4 regions of the Chryseobacterium sp. JK1 genome follow, and region 1 is predicted to be linked to each of the others. Evidence: riboswitches for the same ligand, from Rfam matches in the RefSeq annotation. Region 1 holds a riboswitch; each other region holds the start of a gene.
The links. A riboswitch is a leader RNA that binds a small molecule or an ion and turns the genes downstream of it on or off. The one in region 1 is predicted to bind cobalamin.

Region 1 (5,971 bases):
AAAATGGTTGATTCCGAAACCTCCTTTTAGCAAAACATACAGTTTATTGTCTTTGCTGTAGATTTTTTCAGGTCCTTCTCCAACCGTGATATTAGCCTGATGGGTATAAGTGTTGAGGTCATAAACAGCTACATAGTTGGTTTGTCCGCCGCTTGCTCCCCAGTTCGTTACAAAGAATTTATTCCCACTGAAGGCAATGTATCTTGGGTTTTTAACATTGGATGTAATAGTGGTAATCAAAGAGAAATCCGATTTATTAAGAACTTTTATCTGATTGGAAATATTAAGAACTACAAAAATTTTATCACCAAAAATTTTAATGTCCTGTGCAGTATCTCCTAACGCCGCATTATTGTTGTGTGTTTTATAATAGTTGTTGGTAACAACCGATTGGTTGGAGATCAGCGATACTTCAGCATTATTGCTTCCGGCGCCGCCTTCGTTGAGTACCAGGACTCCTTCAGTTTGAGCATTTGCAAAAGAAATGACAAATGCAAGAATAAGAAAATAGATTTTCTTCATGATATTATTAAATTAAAGTTTTATTCCCGAAACTTCACTTCAGGGCAAAACATTCATGAAAAAATCTGTTGAGATTTTTATTTCATAAACTTTTATTCCCGAAAGTTGAAATTGGTATAAGGCAGGTCTCCTGGCTCACATCTTATAGCTACCTTCCCGGATTTTGGGTCCAGTGGTGTCATGTACTATAAGTTGAATAGTTTACAGTTGCGGGTACAGCTCAGGATTTAAATAATATTTTTACCTGATTCCCTATTAATGAACAGTGTTCAACCTTAAAACGCTGCAAATATATCACATAAATTATAAGTGATTTTTTATGAATTATATCTGATTTTTAGGCTTTTCTGACATTAAATAAATTTTTTCACAACTGTTTTTGCGAAATTATCAATATGTTATGGGTTGTTGTTAGGTTTTTCGTATTAAAATAAAGAAGATTGTGACGTATGATCTATTCATTTTATAAGTTCTTTATTAAAATGAAATCTCATAACGGAAAAAAGACTTCCTCAAAAATTGAGAAAGTCTTGTTGTATACTGTCCTCCTTAAACCATCAAAATATTGGAAAAGGTTGGTCAGCGATATCAATTAAAATAGAAATACGGTAATGTATCTCTATTTTTTTACAATCTTATGTATTGTGGATTGGTTAGCCGTTTTAATCTCTACAAAATAAATTCCTGAGCTTAATGCCTGAATATTAATCTTTGTTGCTTGTGTTGTAATCACTTTTTGGCCAGAAGCAGAATATATATTCACTTCTTTCACATTTTCAGAGGTTTCAATCTGGATAAAGTCACTTGCCGGATTGGGATAAATATGGAATACTTTTTTATTCACAGAAGCAACCCCTAATGTAGCATTCGCAGCTTCTGTAGGAGTAATAGGTCTTCTCTGCCCAAAGCTTAATCCCATCCAGTCGTTATTGTTTAATTGAATCTGAGAAAGATTAGATTTTGCCTGCCAGCTTGAAAGATCTTTTCCCTTGTATAATTTCCAGTTTCCGGCTCCTGCAGAATTTCCTGTAAATGTATTCAGTGTCAGATTAGAGATTTGGTTATTGGCGGATGTATAATTAAAATAAGAAGCCTGTGACTGTATCAGCTGTAAAGCCTGTTCCGCAGTTATAGTTCCGTTATACCTGATTCCGAATACAAAAGAATTGGCAGTACCAGCAGTACCATCTGTTCCGAAATCGATAACTACAAGACTTTTATTGTTACCTGTCCCAATCCAGCTGGTGATCTGAGAAGAAGTATACCATAAAGAGCTGTAGGCAGGAACTGGAGTAGAAGGGTGGGAAGGAGGATCATAACCATAAGAAACCCCATACCATTTCCCATCAATTAGTGGATCATTATTAACCCCGTTATTAAATGACATAGCCTCAGAAGTAGTTCCTGACCAGGTAGACCAGTAGTCATCAAGGCTTGGAATATGATGGTTATAGCTTAGGCTGTAAAGAAATCCTGAAGGGATTTCAATCTCCATTTTAGGTTCTGCGGCAGCAATAGCCGTGATCATATCTTCCATCGTTAAAGAATTGGAATCAAAACGATATCCCCATGCATAAGAAGTTGGAGTATTATTATCGTTAAAATCAGCGATGAAATAGGCTTTCTTGGAACCGGTTCCTACCCAGAATTTAATGTCGTTTTCTGTAAACTGGGCCGACAAAAACTGCACAACTAGCAGTAAGAAAAAAAAGTAGATTTTCTTCATGATATCATTAATTAAAGTTTTATTCCCGAAACTTACTTGCATAAAAACAGTGTTCTTTTGAAGTTTAAATTTAAGGCAGGTCTCCTGGCTTACATCTTATAGTCACCTTCCCGGATGTGGAATCCAGTGGTATCATAATACTATAAGTTGAATAGTTTACAGTTGCGGGCACAGCTCAGGATTTGAATAATATTCTCACCTGATTCCCTATTAATGAACAGTGTTCAGCCTTAAAAGTCTGCAAATATATCATATAAATTTTTAGGCTGTATTTTGTGAATTATCTTTTGTTTTCAGGCTTTTCACAAAGGAAATCGTAGTTTTCGAATAACCATTTTATGATATTGATAGCTAATGGTTGGGAGTTATTTGCTTTTAAGAATTAAAATCTAAAGTTTTATTGTTTATATTGAATTCATTTTGCAGGATCTATTATTAAAATACAATTATCATTGTATTCAAGATCAGTTTACAATCAGTTTCTATTTTCGCAGCCATAAAAGTGAATATGAAAAAATTACTATTGCCTGTTTTAATGCTGGCAGTATTGTCTTCGTGTAATACTGATGGAGATAATACTGTAATCAACAGCCCGGATATTAACTATTCCAAACTTCCTCAGGAATTTCCATTTACGAAAATGGTTACCCTCAATGGAGTAGATGTTATCAACGGAGGTTTTGGCTCCGGTGCAGCAGCTCACCCAACAAGAAAAGGAGAATTTTATGTGATTACAGACCGCGGTCCCAATACCGATTATCTGAATGGTAAAAAGTTCCTCACTCCCAACTTTACCCCAACCATTATGCATTTCAAGATCAATGCAGACGGAAATATAGAAGTAATTAAATATATAAAGCTTAAAAATCCATCCGGAATGCCTATTACAGGACTACCAAATCCAGTGGGAATGGGAAGTACGGGAGAGGTCGCTTATGATGCTTCAGGAAACATCCTTGGAACTGATAATTATGGTTTAGACAGTGAAAGTATTGTTGCTGCTGCGGACGGTACTTTCTGGGTGTCCGATGAATATGGTCCACACATTGTACATTATAGTGCTGACGGAATGGAACTGGAAAGAATAAGCCCGGTTGGAGTAAACACCGGCCCAAGAAAACTGCCTGCTGTTTTGGCTAAAAGAAGAGCAAACAGAGGAATGGAGGGTCTTGCTCTTACGCCTGATGGCAGAACTCTTGTAGGGACAATACAATCTATGATGTATGTTCCAAGTAAAGCTTTGGCAACCAATACAACATTGACGAGAATTGTAACTTTTGATACGGTTACAGGCCAAACCAAACAGTTTTTATACAGACAGGATGGTGGAGCTTCAGACTCTGTTTGTGATATTACAGCGTTGAGTAACACCGAATTTTTGGTGATTGAAAGGGATGGTAATTTTGGATCTCAGGGTGGGATTAAAAAAGTATACAGAATCAATCTGGCCAACGCTACCGATGTAACGGGATCTGATATGAATGCCGTGGATGGAATGAAAGTAAACGGTAAAGCCTTGGAACAGTGTTCATGGGATGAGCTTACCAATGTAGGAATAAAATCGGTGTCAAAAACATTAGCGGTAGATCTGGTTGCAAAACTGGGGTACGAGCATGATAAGTTTGAAGGAATTGTGTATTTAGGAAATAACAAGCTGGCCGTTTTCAATGACGATGATTTCGGTGTGGTAGATGATGGAAATGGAAATCCAAAAGCGAAAATTTTACCTAAAACGGGAAAAGTAGACAAAGGTACTATGTACGTAGTCGATATTCAATAATTAGATTTTTTTTAACAGAAAACGGCGGAATCGAAGATTCCGCCGTTTTTATTATAGATTGATATAATTTCAATACTAGTTGAAACCCTCAATAATTTTAGAGAAATCCTCTAATTTTAAAGCCGCTCCTCCGATAAGACCTCCGTCAATATCAGGCTGAGAGAAGATTTCTTTAGCATTATCAGGTTTTACAGAACCCCCGTAAAGAATAGAAACCTCATCGGCAACTTCCTGTCCGTACTTAGCGGCAATAATATTTCTGATATGAGCATGAATCTCCTGAGCCTGTTCCGGCGTTGCTGTTTCTCCAGTTCCGATAGCCCAAACAGGTTCGTAAGCAATAACTACCTTTTTGATTTCTTCCGCAGAAAGGGTGAAAAGAGCAACTTCAGTCTGATTTTTTACAACCTCAAGATGCTGTCCTGCTTTTCTCTGCTCAAGAGTTTCCCCATTACAATAAACCGGGATAAGTCCTTTATCTAAAGCTAGTTTAACTTTTTTATTACAATGAGAATCTGTTTCTCCGTGATATTGTCTTCTTTCAGAATGCCCGATTAATGACCCTGTAGCGTCAATAGATTCCAGCATATCTGCAGAAATTTCTCCTGTATAAGCACCACTTTCATGCTCGCTCATATCCTGAGAGAATACACCTATTTCATCCTTTTCAAAGATATCTTTTGCCATCATCAAATACAAAGATGGTGGCGCAATCCAAACCTCACAGTTGGTAGCATTATTGTTTTTATAACTTAGTAATTGGATCATCAATTGTTGAGCATCAATTACATTTTTGTTCATTTTCCAGTTGCCTGCAACTATCTTTCTTCTCATAATTATTTTTTATTTAATCTTCCTGTATTTTCGTGTCGGTAAATACGTAGGTATTGTCTTTTTGTCCCATTAGCTCTATGGAGTGAAATTTAACATCTCCAGTTGCTAAAACTTCATAATTGTAGATATCTGTAACGTTATCTACTTTGTGAAGCTCATAATATTTACCTCCGCTGGTCCACCAACTGCCGTTTTCAGTCTGTTGCGATACTTGGCCTTGTGAATTAATGGCTACATACATCAATATGCTTTTGCCCTTTTCCAGTCTGCAAGATATCCAGTATTTCGACATTCCGTCAACCTGTTGGTTTACTTCTGATCCTTTATAGCATCCCATTACTTTGGGGTCATATTCTTTCTTTTGTGCAGTTAGCCCTGTTGCAATAGCAATCAGAGATAAAACAAATAATTTTTTCATGGTTGTTTATTTTTAATTTATGATAATCCCCATAAGTTTTTCAGAAGAATATAGAAAGTGTGTTCCTCATCTGTTACTTTATTGTCTGCTTTGATTAATGACTTAGCAAACTGTGCAAATTTTACGCGCTCATCCTCTGTAGAATCTTCATGGAAGCATCTTGCATGAAATTCGAAGTGGTCTTTCCATTCTTCAGGCTGTAACAGAGCAAGAGTTTCCAGTTCATTGTCAAGATTCATTCGGAAAGGGAATTCATCCGCAAGATACTGCTGAACAAGCATACCTTCTTCAGGTGCAAATTCACCGTCTACGGAAGAAAGAATCATTAGTAAATGGTAACCTGCGATAGATTTATTTGATTTTTGCATGAGCTGTTTTATGTTTAAGTTTAGTGTTTCAATTGAAAGGGCCGATAGCTAATGATTTTTTTATATTTTCTAAATCATTATTATTCAACATAGTCCTTTGCCGGTTGCTTATCTATGATTTTACCGTTTTGAAGAATCAATACAAAAGGATTACTTCTTGCAATGGTCTTAATGGCAGTACCATCCATCATCGCATTTTTAATCGTTTTAAAAGTATGAGGTTCTGTAGAAATACCATAAATTAAAGCTCCTTTTTGAGCATTTACTTTAGCTTCTACCTTGCTTAAAAGTTCAGCCGGAACCTCTTTTGGATGGTAAGAAAA
Region 2 (5,971 bases), 2.6 Mb from region 1:
CTTACCGTAATGGGACTTGGTAATTATAATGTAGGGGCAGTTTCCAATAATGGTGTTGTAAGTATGCATACCAGTGCGGGCGCTATATTCAAATGGTCTGCTGCTGGCGGATTGGTACAGATTGGATCAATCTCAAACGGATATCCTGCCTCAGGAAAAACGGTAGTTTCTAATGACGGAACTAAAATAGCATCTACGATTACAAATTCTACTACGGGTTTTAATGAAATATCAACGTATGATATTACCAATTCTACCTGGACCAACAGAGGTGGGCTTGTTCCTACAGGTTGGGATGGCAGTGTAAGTTCTACCTGGGGAATGTCGATAGACGGAAGTACCATTGTAGGATTGGGTTATCTTACTGCAGCCAATGCTCATGCGGTAAAGTGGGACGCGGTAAGCGGAGTTATAGATTTAGGAAGTATGGTTGCCGGAAGAAGTTCCAGAGCAAATGCAATAAGTGCTGCAGGGACAGTAGTAGTAGGATGGCAGGACGAGGCAACAGGAACAAGAAGCGGGGCTAAATGGATAGACGGAGTAGAAAGTTTTATTACAGATAATAACGGGAATAATGTAGGGGAAGCAGGAGGTGTTTCTGCAGACGGAAATACAATAATTGGAGCGGCAAACCCTAATCCTTATGTTTGGAATACAGTTACGGGGCTTACTTATATAACACATCCTAATGCATCATTCAGCTTTAAAGGGGGTGCAACAGGTATTTCGGCTGACGGATCTACCGTTATAGGTTTTTATAGAGCATTTGGGGCTCCGCCAATGTCGGGGGAAGGCTTTATCTGGACTCAAGCCGGAGGTCGTATTAATCTGAACGATTATGCCACATCATTAGGAATTGCAACCAACGGTGTCTCTATGGGGCTTCCATTGGCAATTTCCCAGGATGGAAAGAAGATAGCAGGGGTAGGTACTAATGCATCCAATCAGATTGTTGGGTTTTACCTGGATCTTTCAGAATTTTTATCTGTGAATGATATTGTTAAAGAGAAAGCTGTGACGGGCATCTATCCAAATCCTGTATCAGATATTTTATACATACAAGGAACAGAAAAAATAGAAAAAGCAGAGATCTACAATATGGTAGGGCAAATCGTAAAAACTTTTAGTTCTATACATAATCAGGTGGATGTTTCATCTTTATCTAAAGGAAATTATATCCTTCAGTATTCTTTGAAAGGAGGAAAGATGGAATCCTATAAATTCATTAAAAAATAAATTCGGATATAGTTTTAAATTCATATCATCAATAGTAAAAGTGGGATTTTACATGGCTGTTTTCAATATTGAAAATGGCCATTTTTCTATATGATATTGAGATGAAATGAAGGAAGAATAAAAGTATTGATCATGATCTCAGGGATCTTTGGCAAATAGATATAAAAAGCTATCTTTGCAAGAAATTTGGTTTCCAGTGTATTGGAATGAAAAGGGAATCGGGTGTAACTCCCGGACTGTCCCCGCAACTGTAAATCGCAACAAAAGTTTCTGCAAACAACCACTGTGTATCACGGGAAGGTGCAGAATGCGAAAGTCAGGAGACCTGCCAGAATCATAATCATAAAAAACATATTGCTTTCGGAGGAAAAGTGCATTAATATGAATATAAAAAGATCTTTAGTACTGCTTTTTTCATCGTATGGTTGTTTTCTTTTCGGGCAAGAGAAAGTCATTGATACGATTTACATCTTCGATAACCAGATGAATAGAGTGAAGCTCTTTCACCCTGTGAAAACCATTTCTCCCGAAGATACTGAGAAAAATTCCACCAATCTTTCCGAACTGCTGAGGTTTCAGTCGCAGGTTTATATTAAGGAAAATGGCCGTGGTGCTGTTTCTTCACCGTCTTTCAGGGGAACTACTGCACAGCAGACCGCCTTTGTATGGAACGGAATTAATATCAATTCTAATTTTTTAGGACAGGGAGATATCAACAATATGCCTTTGTTCGGATATGATCAGATTGGAATAAAAGCCGGCGGCGGAAGTGTCATCTACGGAAGTGGAGCAGTGGGCGGAAGTATTCATATGAACAATACCCTGGATTTTAATAAAGGGTTCCATGGTTCATTATTTTCAGAAGTTGCTTCTTTTAATACTTTTAATAACTTTCTTAAAGGTTCTTACAGCAATGATAAGTTCAGTTTTAAAGCTTCGGGAAATTATTCTGTAAGTGAAAACGATTATAAAGTAAGTGACCTGAACTACATCAACAGGAACGGAAATTACTACAATACATCCTTCAACGTAGGGGCTTCCTATAAAGTAACCAACGAGCACAAGGTATCATGGCAAAGTCAGTTTTTTGACTCTTCGCAGCATTACCCAGTATACGAAGAAACAGCAACCAAAACAAAATATAAAACCCAAAGTGTAAGAAGTCTTATTGCCTGGGACTGGAATAAAGCAAAATTCAGTAACGCATTCAAAGCGGCATATACCGAAGAAAACTTCCAGTATTATGGAGATTTAAATCTTCCTAAATCCAGCGGTGGTACAGGGAAAAATTATATTGTAAAAAATGATTTCAACTATTTCCTGAATTCAAAATGGAATGTGAACCTTATTGGAGAATTTCAGGTGAATAAAGGGGAAGGTTACAAAAGTGGAATAACGAATGTAAGCCGAAATATAGGTTCTGTTTCTGCCTTATTGAGGTATTTTGCAACGAAGGATCTGCGCTTTGAAGGGGGATTCAAAAAAGATTTTGTAGAAGACATCAGTTCTCCGGTTTTGTTCTCATTCTCCGGAAAATGGAACACTTCAAAATGGTATAATGTAGGACTTAATTTGTCTAAAAACTTCAGATATCCTTCATTTAATGATATCTATTACGAACCGGGAGGAAATAAAGATCTGAGACCGGAAACTTCTGTTCAGGTAGACATGAACCACGAATTTAAAGTAGGAAGTTTTAAACTGAATGTGTCTCCTTACTTTTTGGAAGGAACCGATCTTATTGTATGGATGCCAACAGCTCTGGGATATTGGCAGGCCTTTAATGTCAACAAAACAGAATCTTACGGATTGGAGTCTCAGTTGTCTTTTAATAAACAATTCGGAAACCATAAAATAGGAATAAGTGCAGGATATTATTATACCAAATCGATAGATAAGGAGTCTAAGAAACAATTAGCTTATATTCCAATGCACCGTGGAACAGCCAATTTGGATTATGAATATGGTTTTATCAAATTGTATGCTCAGGCACTTGTGAATGGCCTTACATATACAGGAACGGATGAAAAAAGAGATACGGCGATTGATCCTTATTTTATTTTAAATACAGGAATTTCGGCAACAGTTTCAAAGAAATATACTCTAGGTGTTAAAGTGAATAATATAACAAACACTTATTACAAAACAGTTTCTTTTTATCCTTTACCTAAAAGAAATTATGGAGTGTATGCAGCCATTAATTTTTAAAAACTAAAATTAATATATTATGAGAGTAACTAGAATTTTAACGGTACTATTTGCATTTGTATTGTTATTTAACATTTCGTGTAGCAATGATAGTGATAACATAGAAATATCACCTATCACTTACCAGAACGGATATTTAATTTCCAATGAAGGAAATTTTCAGTCCTATGGAGCTAACGTAATGTTCCTTACAAGAGATTTAGGCCTGAAACAGGATAATATCTATGCTTACAATAACAATAACGAAATATTGGGAGATGTTCTTCAGACCATTGGTCTGGACGGTAACAAGGCATACCTTGTGATGAACAATTCTAATAAAATTGTTGTTGTAGATCGTTATACTTTTAAAAAAGTAGGGACCATCACGGATCAGATTAACAACCCAAGAGGGATTGCCTTTGCAAATGGATTTATTTATGTTACTAATATGAATTTGTCTTCAGGCGCTAAAAGTGTAACAAAATATAAAATTTCTGACCTTTCACTGGTAAAGAAAACCGATTTTACTGAAAATATAGATAAAATTGTACAAGCCGGAGGAAATGTATTTGTACAGAATGCTACATTTGGATCAGGAAATAAAGTGACCTATATTAATACAGCGACTGATAATATGACGCAGATTACCGTTCCGAACGGTGACATCAACAGAATTGTTTCAGATAATACAAATGTGTATACTATTTCTTCAACAACTACAGATTCTTATATCTATAAGATTTCCAGTACAGGAACAATTACACCTGTTATTACTTTAACAGGAATTCCAAATGCTACAAATCTTCAGATCGATAATGGTAAATTTTATTTCAGTTCAGGAACTAAAGTATATACTACAAGTGTAGCAACTCCTACTGTTCCTACCACTGCTTTATTAACAGCCTCAGATGGAGGAGGTGCTTATTTTACATTATACGGCTTTAATGTTGTTGATGGAAAAATCTTTGCATCGGATGTTAAAGGCTTTAAAGCAGAAAGTGAAATGACTGTATATTCTGCAGCGAATGGAAGCAAGATTTCTAGCTTCAAAACAGGAGGTCTAGGGGCCAATGGAGCATATGTAAATCCATAATGTACCAAACAGCATATGAAAATATAATTTTTTATTTTTTTTCATCATTTGTGTTTTTTGTCCGGGCGGTTTCTTCGAAACCGCCCGGGTTTGTTTTCAGAGAAGATGGGAAAAAAATAAGCCCGGCGGGATCGAAGATCCCGCCGGGCTTATTTTTATCTATAATAGAATTACAATGTTAATCCCAGTTTTTCTGCTTCAGCAATCACAAACTTGGTAGCTTCTTCTTTTTCATTGGGAATCTCGCCTTCAAGAATGGCTTCTTTTACCTTTTCTTTTAAAATCCCGATCTCACGGCCTGGCTTAAGATTAAACATTTCCATGATCTCTTCTCCTGTGATAGGAGGTTGGAAGTTCCTTACCTGATCTTTTTCTTCTACTTCTTTTATTTTTACGGCAACATATTCAAAGTTTCTTTTGAATTTCTCCTGTTTTTTAGAATTCTTAGTAGTAATATCTGCCTTACAAAGAGTGAAAAGGTCCTCAAGGTTTTCTCCGGCATCAAATAAAAGTCTTCTTAATGCAGAATCAGAAGCATCATCCGTAATCAAAGCGATAGGGCGGGAAGATAGTTTTACCATTTTCTGAACGTACTTCATATCACTTCCTAAAGGGAGTTTTAACCTCTGAAAAAGAGCTTTTACCATTTTTGAACCTAGAAACTCGTGTCCGTGGAAAGTCCAGCCTGTACCTTCTACAAACTTTTTGGTTGGCGCTTTACCTATATCATGCAGCAATGCTGCCCATCGAAGCCAAAGGTTCTCTGTATTCAATGAAATATTGTCTACTACTTCAAGCGTATGATAGAAGTTGTCTTTGTGGGTTTGTCCTTCCACTTCTTCCACCCCCTTCAGTTCTAGAAGTTCAGGGATAATCAGTTTCAGAAGTCCTGTTTTTTCCATTAAACTTAAGCCTACAGAAGGTTTTGCAGAAAGCATGATTTTGTTGAATTCCACCATGATTCTTTCCATAGATACAATTTTGATTCTTTCAGATTCCTGTTTGATGGCGTTTAAAGAATTCTCTTCAATCGTAAAGCTTAATGTAGAAGCAAAACGTACAGCTCTCATCATTCTCAACGGATCGTCAGAATACGTTTGAGCAGGTTCTAATGGCGTTCTTAAAATTTCTTTTTCAAGATCCTCAATCCCATTAAACGGATCGATGAGTTCTCCGAAATTATGCTGATTTAAAGAAATCGCCATTGCATTGATGGTGAAATCTCTTCTTTTCTGATCATCTTCCAGGCTTCCGCCTTCTACTTCCGGCTTTCGGCTGTTTTCTGTATAACTTTCTTTTCTTGCGCCAACAAATTCCAGCTCAAGATCTTTATACTTGATCATGGCGGTTCCATAAGTTTTGAAAACGGAAACCTTTAATTTAGGATCAATATCCTGAGCAACATTCTGAGCAAGCTCAATACCGCTTTGTTCCGTTACAAAGTCAATATCG
Region 3 (5,971 bases), 2.5 Mb from region 1:
ACTCAAAAGTAGTTTTTTGGTCATAATTATTAGTTTTTAAAAAATTGATGAAAAATAGCATAAATCCCCATAATAATAGTTTATTTTTATTAAATATTTCAATTATTTCATTCAAAATATGAAGCAGTTTACCATCCTTTGGATTTTTTATAAAAAACTTATCATTCCATCTGTCTTTTTTTCATTGTTATTTTCTTTATTGTCTCCATTTAAAATAGAAACTTTTGGGTTAAGCTTTCTATTACTTTTCCCTGTACTTCATTATTTTATTTATGAAGTAAGGCTTAAAAATGAGTATCCCTTCTACTATCATTTTGGATTTTCAAAACTGTTTCTTTGGGGACTTACTTTATCTTTTAGCCTCATTGTAAAAACGATCATTGCATTTGTATGAGCAGATTACATATTGACAGTATTACCCAATCTTTTAATGATAAAAAAACACTGCAGGATATCTACATAGAGTGCAAAGTCGGAAATATAGCAGGTATATTGGGAAGAAACGGCTCCGGAAAATCTACTCTTCTTAAAATTATTTCCGGCGTCATGGGGAGCGATACTCAGTTTATACGATGGAATGATAAAGTACTGAAGAATATTTCCGATCGAAAAAACAGAATTGCTTATCTTCCACAACATTCTTTTCTGCCTAAAGGCGAAAAGGTAGCAAAACTGATTCATCTTTTCTGTAAGCGAGAATATGCGAATCAACTTCTGCATTCTCCACTTCTTTCACCGTTTCTCAATGAAAAACCCAGAAATTTGTCTTCCGGAGAACTGAGAATGATCGAAGTAATGCTTCTCACCTATTCTCAAGCTGATTTTATATTGCTGGATGAACCCTTTCACAGCCTTGCTCCAAAAGTTGTTGATGAATTAAAAGCAATCATCCGCTCCCAATCAAAAAATAAAGGTTTTATTATTTCTGATCATCATTATCAGGATGTGATGGATATCTCGGATAAAATATATCTGCTTTCTAATGGATATTTAAAACCAATACAAAACTTACAGGAACTCCGTCAATATAATTATCTTCCGAACAGCATTTAATTTATATATTTGAAGGATCAAAAAATTTTCATGATGACTTTCATAAACAAAGCATTTTATCTGTCTGTTTTCAGTATTTTTTCTTTAGCTTTTGTTAAAGGCCAGAATAAAGTTCCTTTTGGAGTGGTAAAAGCAGAAGAAGGATATGCCAATGTACGTGTACACAAGGATAATTACAGAAAAATCGTAGATAAGATCCGCATGCGTAAAGGTGATGTTTTTGTATATGTAAAGCCAGCTCCCGGAGAAACGGAATGGATCTGGATCAAATATCCTGAAAAACAGGATGACGACAAACCTTTTGTGCGTTATGAAACTCTTGATAAAGAAGGAATGGTAAATAAAGAGCGTATTGCTTATATTGATCAGCTTCCTGCTTATACTCCTTCCAAATCTAAAAACGGGAGATCACTCATTTTTACAGATAATTCTGATCCTAAAATACCTACAGCCCAAAGAAGCAAAGTCGTTATTGACGTCTACCCTTCCAATGCCGGATACCGTAAAAAAGAAAAAGATGCTGAAGGAAAACTTCTTACTATTGACAAAGTAAAACCATGGGGAATTGGTAATGATCTTCCTGAAGGAATGACAGAAATCAAATCCATCCGAGTACAGCAGCCGGGAAGAGGTTCTGTTTTTGTAAGAGAAGCCATCAAAAATATGTTCCAGCCCACTATGGATTTTGAGAATGTTGGAGTAACAGCACTTGACAATGATAACATTTTCCTTTATATGATCAATGGTACGGGAGAGAACAGATACACAACTCTTTGGACGATCAAAAAAGGTAGAGTAATCAGTCAGATTATTTACCATAATCCGGAATAAATTCATTATTTTTGCACCCGAAAAAGTTTAACACTTATTCATCATAGAAATTGGTTTTGCCTAACCGCAAATTAAAAGGGAATCGTGTGAAAATCACGGACTGTCGCGCAACTGTAAGTAACTGTAATCTTTATCAAAGATCCACTGTGCGGGGCATGGGAAGGAGATAAAAGATGTTACAAGTCAGGAGACCTGCCTATTTCTTAAACAAAAAACTTTCGCGATCTGAAGTTTGTTGATCTGATGGATTGTTTCAGGGATTTTTAAGATTCCTGTCATTATTCTGTTGTTTTGATACAATTTCATTTCGCTTTAATTAATAATGAAATATGACGACAGAAGAAAGAATTGAAACATCCGAAACAAGAATCTTTAAAGCGGTTTTTCCTAACACAACCAACCATTATGATACTCTTTTCGGAGGTACAGCAATGCAGCTGATGGATGAAGTTGCCTTTATCACAGCTACCCGTTTTGCAAGAAAAAGAGTGGTAACGGTAAGCAGCGATAAAATCGATTTTAAAAAGCCGATTCCTGCAGGAACTATTGTAGAGCTGATCGGCAAAGTTTCTTATGTTGGAAAAACAAGTATGAAAGTTAATGTAGAAATTTTCACCGAGCAGATGTATTCTTATGAAAGAGAAAAAGCGATTGTAGGTGATTTCACTTTCGTAGCTATTGACGAATTCAAAAAACCAATCCAAATACTATAAATTTGATTTTTTTGCCATAATTATTCCAGAATTTGACAGTTTTCTCTACGGTTTCCAGAGTACAGCTTTAGATTTCCAGAATTTTTATGGCATTTGGTTTTTATTGATTTTTTTATTGAACTGAAGAATCATTCTACATATGTTGCATAAAAAAACACTGCCCAGATACTGAGCAATGTTTATGTATACAATATTTTATTTCACCACTTTTTCTGTTTCCAGGCTTCTGCTCAGTAATACATCAAAAGCCTCTCCCATTTCATCAGAAGCTCTTTTTATAGCATTTTCAAGCATATTTCTGATTTGTTTTTCTGTAACCCCGGCTTCTGTCCAGCTTTTTCCGGAGGTATGCGAGTTCAGAATAAACGGCATGATTCTGTCGATAGAACAGGCAAATACGGCATCCGGAGTTTTTTCTTCTTCAAATTCCAGCCATAAATTGAAAAAATCTGTACGCAATGGCTCATCAAGAATCCCGAAAATCTTCTGTGCAGAATTTTTTTCTCTCTCAAACTTACCTACCATTGCTTTTTCATCAAAAAGGAAAGTATCACCAGCCTCTATTTCTACCAGATCGTGAATAGAAAGCATTCTTATCACTCTCAACAGATCAATATTTTCTCGGTTTTTGGCGTACGGATACAGGATCTGTGCCAAAATAACAATCTGCCAGGAATGTTCTGCGGTGTTTTCTCTTCTGGAATCGTCGGCATTATAGTTTCTTCGCTGTACATTTTTCAAGGCATCTACTGCCAGGATAAAATCAATCTCTTTCTGAATCTTCATTTTACTTTTCTTTGTTATATTCTTCTAATGAGTATACCTTCTTTCTGGTGACCCATTTATCTTTTATTTTTTCTTTGATGGTTACTTTTACACGATCTTCTTCCGTTTTGTCTTCTTCTTTTACCAGAACCTTATCCAGTCCTTTATTAGGAATAACGGCATATTCTATGGTAAAAATATTGCAGCATCCGGATTTTCCATAAGAAATAAGACGTTTGCGCTCGGAATCTACGTTAAACATATCCAAAGCATTGGAAGCTAATTCTGTAAGTTCCTTACTTTTCACAAAACTTAGCCGGGTACTATTGAAAACATATACATCATAGGACGCTCCGTTATAATTTCCCATATTACCATTTCTTATTGCGATATCTTCACTACCGTCAAAATTAAAATCATTGATAACAATAGGGCTTTCTTCCTTCGTTAATGAATTCATTTTTCCAGACAAGAGTTTTCTGTTCTCTGCAAGATACACGATAAGATCATCAGAGGTAAACGTCTGAATTTTTGTATTTTTATTATCAAACAATTCTACGGTTCCTTTACCGCCGCAACGTCCATCAAGGCAATCTTCTATCTGAATAACGGCACTGTAATTTTTGGATGCATCTTTAACTTCAAACTGATATTGCGCGAAACATAAGGGTCCCAGAAGCATAAAAGCTGATAAGTGCCTATACTTATTTAAAATATTCATAGTAATAGTAAATGATTTAGGTGTTTTCCTAGCAAAAATACGAATCATAATACCGATCACAAAATTCAAAACCATTATCTGAAGCATTTGAAACCATTAAAATTCTTTAAATACATTTCTGAGAAGCTGCTTCCCGCTATATGCTTTGGAGTGAACGAAAACTTCCCAACTGTTATGTAGAAATGCTTTCTGTATTCTGTGACTTTCTCCTTAACAGCCGATCCCTTAATTTTGTTGTAGGTATTTCAAAATATTTATACATCAAAATTGAAAGTCCAATTGTGAGACTAAAAAAAACACTAAAAGTTACCCCGGTATTTAACATGATAGGACTCTTAAAAAAATCAACCTTACCTATAATCCACTTTTGAATCAGCGAATAATGTATAAGATACATACTATAGGACGTTAAACTGATATAAGTAACAGGTTGTAAAATGATTTTCGGAGCTGATTTTATTGAATCTAAAAAAGGAAGCAGAAACATTGTAGAGATTGAGATAAAAGAAAAACTCAAAACCTGGTCAAAAAAAGGATTGAATCCATAGTTTAAATAATATTGATGTACAACCAGTAATATTATGCCGGCACAAAATAAATATTTTTTTGAACTTTCAAAAAACCGATTGTAGTAAGCCTTACTATACGCAGCTAACACACCATACATCAAACTGTCAAGCCTTGTTATTACTTGTTTCCTGTAGTATAAATCCCAGATGCTAATATCGGTTGCAGAAACGTTGAATAACATTCTATATGCTCTGAAAGATGTAGTAAATACAATGATTGATAAAATGGTAATGAGGACCGCTTTTTTTACACTTACATTTAAAAAATTGATTAAAGAAAAGATCATTACCGGTGAAATCAGATAAAACCACTCTTCAACACTCAAGCTCCACGCTTCCGGAAAAAAAGACGGGTGGGGTGTTTTGAAATTCTGTAGAAAGAAAAAGTATTTTATACTATCTGAATTAAAAACAAAATTTTCATTATAAATGATATTCAATCCAAGTAAAAGTATCAGTACTAAAAGATAAGCAGGAAGTGTTCTAAACCATCTTCGTTTCCAAAACTCCAACAATGTTTTAAAGGTAAATACTTCTTTATTGAGTACTTTAATTAAAATTCCTCCGATTAAAAAACCACTTAGAACAAAAAAGATAGTAACCCCATCAAAAATAAAATAGGATACAAATCCCTTTACCATTCTTGGCAAATACATCAAACTATGCCCTACCACTACAAACATGATCGCAAAGAAACGAAGAATATCCAGGCCGAAAACCCTACTTTCATCAAAATAGAGTTTAAATAAATTTTTAAAATTCATTATTTTGTTTTGCGAAAGATACAAATAATTCCTGCCTCATTTATTTAAAGAATAAATATAAGTTTTAATTATCCTTAAAAAAATCTTTAAATAATATATAAAATGGAATAAATTCCAATAACATTTTGATATCCATAGTTTTTCTTACCAACCATTTACCTGTATGCTTTACTTAATTAGGCTTCATGCTATTTCTTTCACTTTTCTAGTAAAATCATTGATGTGTTCATTTTTTTATTTCCTGTCCTAATTTCAAAGCTGTTTAAATTTTTTTATTAAACCGTAAAAGTCACAAAAGCTTTTTAAACACTTAAGCTATTGAAGTCATATACTTTGGGTATAAGAAATACACTAAAGTTTTTTGAAAATCAAGGGTTTTCATCCTCTATGAAATTCATTGTGTAGTAGTCCTTACCCTTTTTAAAGTGTTCGAAAATTATATAATGTTTAGATTCCTTCGGAATGACAAAGTATACGGATATACTCACTGTACTGTTTGTCATTCCGTAGGAATCCAGCCTTAGAAATTATCATTCTTTTATGTGTTTTTATTAA
Region 4 (5,971 bases), 710 kb from region 1:
TTTTCTTTGGATAGGATTTCTGCGATTTCTTTTTGATTTTCTTTTAAAAGATGCTGGTATTTCAGAAATAATCGGGCTCTTTCGGGAGTGGCTACTTCTTTCCAGGTTTTGAAGGCTTCTTTAGCGGCTTCAATGGCTTCGTCTATCTCAGATAGTTCGGTAAGGGGAACTTCTGCAAGAATTTCTAAGGAAGCCGGATTTTCTACAGGAAGATATTCTTTAGTTGTACTTTCTGTAAAATTTCCATTGATTAATATTTTTACTTTTTGTGACATATTTTTCTGGTTGATTACGAAGAGTTTAAAGTTGAAAATGCAGAATTCATCATGAGACGTTTCCTTTTCATTTTCAACCTTTTACTCTCCATTTTTCATTTTAAATGATTAAAAGATCAACAAATTCATTAACATTCAGATTGACTAATGTATCATACTCCAATGAATGTTCAAGAATCGTTTTCTGCTGTTTTTCAGGGAAGATACGGGCTAGGTTGACTTTATATTTTCTGATAAGTTCAGGAATTCCTTCTTCTCTTCTGCGTTTATGACCGATAGGATATTCTACAACGATTTCATCCAGAATGGTTCCGTCATTTAATTCTATCGTCATTGCGTTGGCAATAGAACGTTTTTCCGGATCGTGATAATCTGTTGTGAACTGAACGTCTTCTACACATTCAATTTTGTCTCTCAGAATATCGATTCCAGGATTTGAAGCGATGTTATCCTCATAATCTGCTGCTGTAAGTCTTCCATAAATTAATGGTACAGCAACCATATATTGAATACAGTGATCACGATCTGCCGGATTGTTCAATGGTCCTTTTTTATCAATAATTCTGATCGCTGCTTCATGCGTACGGATGGTTACTTTTTTAATATCATCTGTTGTTTTTCCAAGGCCTTTCAATGTTGAGTGTAATGTCATTGCTGCTTCTACTGCTGTTTGTGAGTGGAATTCTGCAGGGAAAGAAATTTTAAACAAAACATTTTCCATTACATAAGAGCCGTAGTCTCTCTGGAATTTGAATTCATTTCCTTTGAAAGAAACGTCATAGAATCCCCATGTTTTTGCTGTTAAAACGGATGGGTATCCCATTTCTCCTGTTTTAGCAATCAGAGCAAGACGTACAGCTCTTGATGTAGCATCTCCTGCCGCCCAGGATTTACGAGAACCTGTATTTGGGGCGTGGCGGTAAGTTCTCAGAGATTGTCCGTCTACGAAAGCCAGTGATACGGCATTGATGATCTCATCACGGTTTAATCCTATCAGTTTTCCTACTACCGCAGTAGAGGCAAGTTTAACCAATAATACGTGGTCTAATCCCACTTTATTGAACGAGTTTTCCAAAGCCATCACTCCCTGAATTTCGTGAGCCATGATCATTGCTTCTAAAACCTGCTTCATTTTCAAAGGCGCTTTTCCTTCTGCAATATTGGTTCTGGACAACCAGTCAGCCGTCGCTAAAATTCCGCCAAGATTATCGGACGGGTGTCCCCATTCTGCAGCCAGCCAGGTATCATTGAAATCCAACCATCTGATGATTGCTCCAATATTGAATGCAGCCTGAATAGGATCCAGCTGAAACTGTGTACCAGGAACTTTTGCTCCGTTTGGCACTACCGTACCTTTCACTACAGGGCCTAACAATTTTGTACAGGCAGGGTACGTTAATGCCTCCAAACCACACCCGATTGTGTCTAAAAGACAGTAGTGAGCGGTCTTCCAGGCTAAATCGTTTTTAATTTCATAGTTTAATACATAATCTGCAATGTCTACTAATACTTTGTCCGGTTGTGGTCTTTCGTTTGAAATGTGTGAACTCATTTTTTTATCGTTGAAAATTTTTTATTAATTGAAAATAGCGTGTGAAAATTGAAAACAGCTTTCAAGTTTTCAGGATTTTATTATTTTCTGTCGTTGATGGATACAAATTCTTTGTTTTCCGGGCCTGTATAGTTGGCACTTGGGCGGATGATTTTTCCATCCTGTCTCTGTTCTATGATGTGGGCACTCCATCCTGTAACTCTTGAGATTACAAATAAAGGAGTGAACATCAGGGTCGGAACTCCCATCAGGTGGTAAGAAACGGCAGAGAACCAATCAAGATTCGGGAACATTTTCTTTTCTTCCCACATTACGCTTTCCAGTCTCTCTGCAATATTATACAGGAGCATATCCCCCGCTTCTTCAGAAAGTTCTTTGGCTACTTTTTTTATCACAACGTTTCTTGGATCTGAAATAGTGTATACGGGATGTCCGAATCCAATGATTACTTCTTTATTGGCAATACGTTGGCGGATATCTGCTTCTGCTTCATCAGGAGACTGATAGCGGCTCTGAATTTCAAATGCCACTTCATTGGCTCCTCCGTGCTTTGGACCTCTTAAAGCACCAATTGCTCCTGTGATACAAGAATAAAAATCGGATGCCGTTCCTGCAATAACACGGGCCGTAAAGGTGGAAGCATTAAATTCATGCTCAGCGTAGAGGTTAAGGGAAATTTCCATTGCCTTTACCCATGAATCGGGTGCTTTTTTGCCATGCAAAAGATGTAGGAAATGTCCTCCAATAGTATCATCATCTGTTTCCACATTGATTTCTTTACCATTGTGAGTATAGTGATACCAATACAATAAACCTGATCCAAATGATGCCAATAGTTTGTCAGCAATATCTCTGGCTCCCGCAATGTTATGATCATCTTTTTCCGGCTGGATACTTCCGATTGCAGATACCATGGAACGCATTACATCCATTGGGTGAGCTGCGGCAGGAATACTTTTCAGTATATTTCTTACGGAATGGGGTAACCCTCTTAAAGATTTTAATTTTGCTTTATAGTTTTTCAGCTGTGCTGCTGTTGGTAACTGACCGTATATCAATAGGTAAGCAACTTCTTCAAATTCTGCTTTTTCTGCCAGATCAAGGATATCATATCCTCTGTAATGGAGATCATTTCCACTTTTCCCTACACTGCAAAGTGCTGTATTACCTGCTGTTACTCCTGAAAGCGCAACGCTTTTTTTAGGTTTAAATGTTGGTTCAGTGCTCGTCGACATATCAATAATTTTGTTTAAAAAGGTTATCTAATTTTTGTTCATAGTCATAATACCCAATGCTTTTGTAAAGTTCTTCTCTGGTCTGCATGGTATCTAATACATTGGCTTGAGTTCCGTCTTTACGAAGGTGTTCATATACGTTTTGAGCGGCTTTATTGGCAGCACGGAAAGCTGAAAGCGGATAAAGAATCAATCCTACACCTGCATTCTTCAATTCTTCTACGGTATACATTTTAATCATTCCGAATTCAGTGATGTTGGCCAAAACCGGAATTCCTGTAGCGTCTACAAATTTTTGGTAAAAGCTCAGATCCGGAACTGCTTCTGCAAAAATGAAGTCTGCTCCAGCTTCTTTGTAGGCAATGGCTCTTTCTAATGTTTTTTCAAGACCTTCATTAGCGAAAGCGTCTGTTCTTGCTCCAATAACGAAATTTTCATCAGTACGGGCATCGGCAGCAGCTTTTAATCTGTCAACCATTTCATCCTTGCTTACCACTTCTTTACCCGGGCGGTGCCCACATCGTTTTGCACCTACCTGATCTTCAATATGTAATGCAGCTGCTCCTGCCTTTATCAAAGACTTTACGGTTCTGGCTACATTAAATGCTGAAGGACCAAATCCTGTGTCTACATCTACCATCAATGGCAAGTTGCAAACATTGGTAATGCGCTGAACATCTATTAAAACATCTTCAAGAGTAGTAATTCCCAAATCCGGAACTCCTAAGGAACCCGCTGCTACTCCACCGCCGGAAAGATAAATAGCATTGAAACCAGCCTGCTGAGCAAGTAATGCATGATTGGCATTAATAGTTCCAACGATCTGAAGTGGACTTTCTTTTTGCATGGCCTCCCGAAATTTACTACCCGGAGACTTCAAACTTTCACTTTTAGTCATTTTAATATTTATTGTTTAGTTGAAATTTGTTCGTTAATGAAAAATAGTCACGGCGATAGCTATCCGGATTTGATATCCTGACAACAGAAATAGAATACTCAGAAGAAGACTGATGCGTTTGGGCCGTTTCCTGAAGTTTTGAATGTGATAAAAATATTCCCGTATAACCGTGGTAAAGGCTATAACTTCTGCATGTATAATCAAGGTCGTATGGGTACATTTTCTAACTTTTTACATTGATAAATCCTTATAAAAAGTTCTCGGTAAACTTCACAATGCCTGTGTGGGAAGAAAAATATGGGAAAGGAAAATACGGTACAAGACAGTGTAATAAAAGAGCATACTGCTCCACTAAAAACTCATCTCACAAAATAACAAAAGATTTTTACCAAACTGTTATCCATATCGTATCATACCTGACTATAAGCTTCAGACCGCGAAAGCATCGTCAATTCGAAATAGGCAGGTCTCCTGACTTGTAACAGTTTTTATCGTCCTTCCCATATAACCAGGTATACAGTGGACCTCTATTTTGATAAAAACCTATATGTTACTTACAGTTGCGCGACAGTTCGTGATTTGCACACGATTCCCTTTTAATACACAGCTAAGTGCAACCATTTTCGGTTGATAAAGAAGGTGTTAAGAACTCCTTGGTGGTAAATATAAGTATTTTATAAAAACGACCAAGAGATTTTATGCAAACAATAATTATTTCAATATAACCTACTGTAAATGTTATCATTAAAAAAACATAATTCACCAATCAAACATTGTAATTTAGTCAATAACATTAATTTTTCGTTACTAAATCCATAAGATATAGCTGCAAAAAATTAAACACGCCTAAAGAAAAAGCTCGTTTTACCTTTGATTGACATTCGCAAACAACCATTATTATTGAGAGATTTTTAGTCATTTTTTGTAAAAGTATTTTCAGGAATTTTCAGGTATAAAAAGCCTTATCGGAAATGTACTTTTTTGTATCATTACAACCGAAAGTTTTCATTATCTGTATATCTTTTTCTTCCCCCATTTTTTAAGAATGATGTGGAATTTTTGTCTTGTTATATGATAATGTTCATTCCTTTTTCGTCTGTATGACCAGTATATTTTATTCACATTTTAAAAGCTCTTCTCTGTATTTTATTCCCCATTTTGCCATTGTATCTATGATATCATGCAAACTTTTTCCAAATTCGGTAAGCTCATAATCTACTGTTACCGGCATTGTGTTGTTTTGCGTTCTTTTCACCAGATTATTCATTTCAAGATCTTTCAGTTCTTTTGACAGAGTTTTTGCAGCCACTCCGTCCAGCTCTCTTTTCAGATCCATAAAACGCATTTTTCCACCGAAATATAAATGGCTGATAATAATTGTTTTCCACTTTCCATCAAGCAGATAGACTGTATCTCTCACTCCTCGAATATGGTTTTTGCATTCCGGGGCCAGTTCTGTTCTTTCCTTTTTCATATTCTTACAATTAGAATGTAAAATTAAAAAATTATTCGTCAAAAAAGCCACCTGGTTACCTCTAGGAAACTGGTTACCAACAGGTAACAGGTATACAAATGCAACTGTTTATCCTGTAACTTTGCTCCGTACTTTAGCAACTGAAAAAATGATATAAAGTACAATAAAAAATATTAAAGTTATGTCATTACAAGAAACACTTAATTGGAGATCAGCAACAAAAGGTTACAACGGAACAACTATTGAGGATGAAAAACTGGATCAGATATTGGAAGCGATACGCCTTTCTCCTTCAAGTTCGGGTTTACAGCCATTTAAAGTTTTAGTCATTAAAAATAAAGAACTACGAGAGAAGTTACAGCCCATTTCCTGCGGACAGGATCAGATCATAAAGGCTTCACATATATTGGTTTTTGCAGCCTGGGACGAGTATACCACGGAAAGAGTAGATTCCTTTTTTGAATTCAGTAATCAGCTGCGTAATTTACCGGGTAGCAGTACGGATGGATATCGTCTAACTTTATTAGAGAGGCTGGG

Region 2: it holds a riboswitch for cobalamin, as region 1 does, so the genes downstream of both, ACQ76T_RS12890 (TonB-dependent receptor plug domain-containing protein) here and ACQ76T_RS00995 (T9SS type A sorting domain-containing protein) in region 1, are expected to answer to the same signal.
Region 3: it holds a riboswitch for cobalamin, as region 1 does, so the genes downstream of both, ACQ76T_RS12235 (acyl-CoA thioesterase) here and ACQ76T_RS00995 (T9SS type A sorting domain-containing protein) in region 1, are expected to answer to the same signal.
Region 4: it holds a riboswitch for cobalamin, as region 1 does, so the genes downstream of both, prpB (methylisocitrate lyase) here and ACQ76T_RS00995 (T9SS type A sorting domain-containing protein) in region 1, are expected to answer to the same signal.

What each region holds. Positions count from the first base shown of each region.
Region 1 is NZ_JBODRU010000001.1:195,839-201,809, forward strand. Features, by position in the region: gene ACQ76T_RS00990 (T9SS type A sorting domain-containing protein) at 1-522, opposite strand, end outside; cobalamin riboswitch at 626-815, opposite strand; gene ACQ76T_RS00995 (T9SS type A sorting domain-containing protein) at 1,142-2,248, opposite strand; cobalamin riboswitch at 2,306-2,496, opposite strand; gene ACQ76T_RS01000 (esterase-like activity of phytase family protein) at 2,757-4,028, shown strand; gene tpiA (triose-phosphate isomerase) at 4,104-4,862, opposite strand; gene ACQ76T_RS01010 (hypothetical protein) at 4,876-5,280, opposite strand; gene ACQ76T_RS01015 (TerB family tellurite resistance protein) at 5,298-5,648, opposite strand; gene ACQ76T_RS01020 (BT_3928 family protein) at 5,729-5,971, opposite strand, start outside.
Region 2 is NZ_JBODRU010000001.1:2,842,846-2,848,816, reverse strand. Features, by position in the region: gene ACQ76T_RS12895 (T9SS type A sorting domain-containing protein) at 1-1,236, shown strand, start outside; cobalamin riboswitch at 1,407-1,583, shown strand; gene ACQ76T_RS12890 (TonB-dependent receptor plug domain-containing protein) at 1,618-3,444, shown strand; gene ACQ76T_RS12885 (YncE family protein) at 3,464-4,519, shown strand; gene ACQ76T_RS12880 (CCA tRNA nucleotidyltransferase) at 4,690-5,971, opposite strand, start outside.
Region 3 is NZ_JBODRU010000001.1:2,693,275-2,699,245, forward strand. Features, by position in the region: gene ACQ76T_RS12215 (GEVED domain-containing protein) at 1-24, opposite strand, end outside; gene ACQ76T_RS12220 (hypothetical protein) at 119-394, shown strand; gene ACQ76T_RS12225 (ATP-binding cassette domain-containing protein) at 391-1,053, shown strand; gene ACQ76T_RS12230 (hypothetical protein) at 1,084-1,884, shown strand; cobalamin riboswitch at 1,919-2,098, shown strand; gene ACQ76T_RS12235 (acyl-CoA thioesterase) at 2,214-2,597, shown strand; gene ACQ76T_RS12240 (HD domain-containing protein) at 2,793-3,383, opposite strand; gene ACQ76T_RS12245 (XAC2610-related protein) at 3,385-4,083, opposite strand; gene ACQ76T_RS12250 (acyltransferase family protein) at 4,256-5,416, opposite strand.
Region 4 is NZ_JBODRU010000001.1:908,943-914,913, reverse strand. Features, by position in the region: gene ACQ76T_RS03995 (CoA-acylating methylmalonate-semialdehyde dehydrogenase) at 1-275, opposite strand, end outside; gene ACQ76T_RS03990 (bifunctional 2-methylcitrate dehydratase/aconitate hydratase) at 376-1,827, opposite strand; gene prpC (bifunctional 2-methylcitrate synthase/citrate synthase) at 1,908-3,062, opposite strand; gene prpB (methylisocitrate lyase) at 3,064-3,960, opposite strand; cobalamin riboswitch at 4,405-4,597, opposite strand; gene ACQ76T_RS03975 (winged helix-turn-helix transcriptional regulator) at 5,075-5,434, opposite strand; gene ACQ76T_RS03970 (NAD(P)H-dependent oxidoreductase) at 5,616-5,971, shown strand, end outside.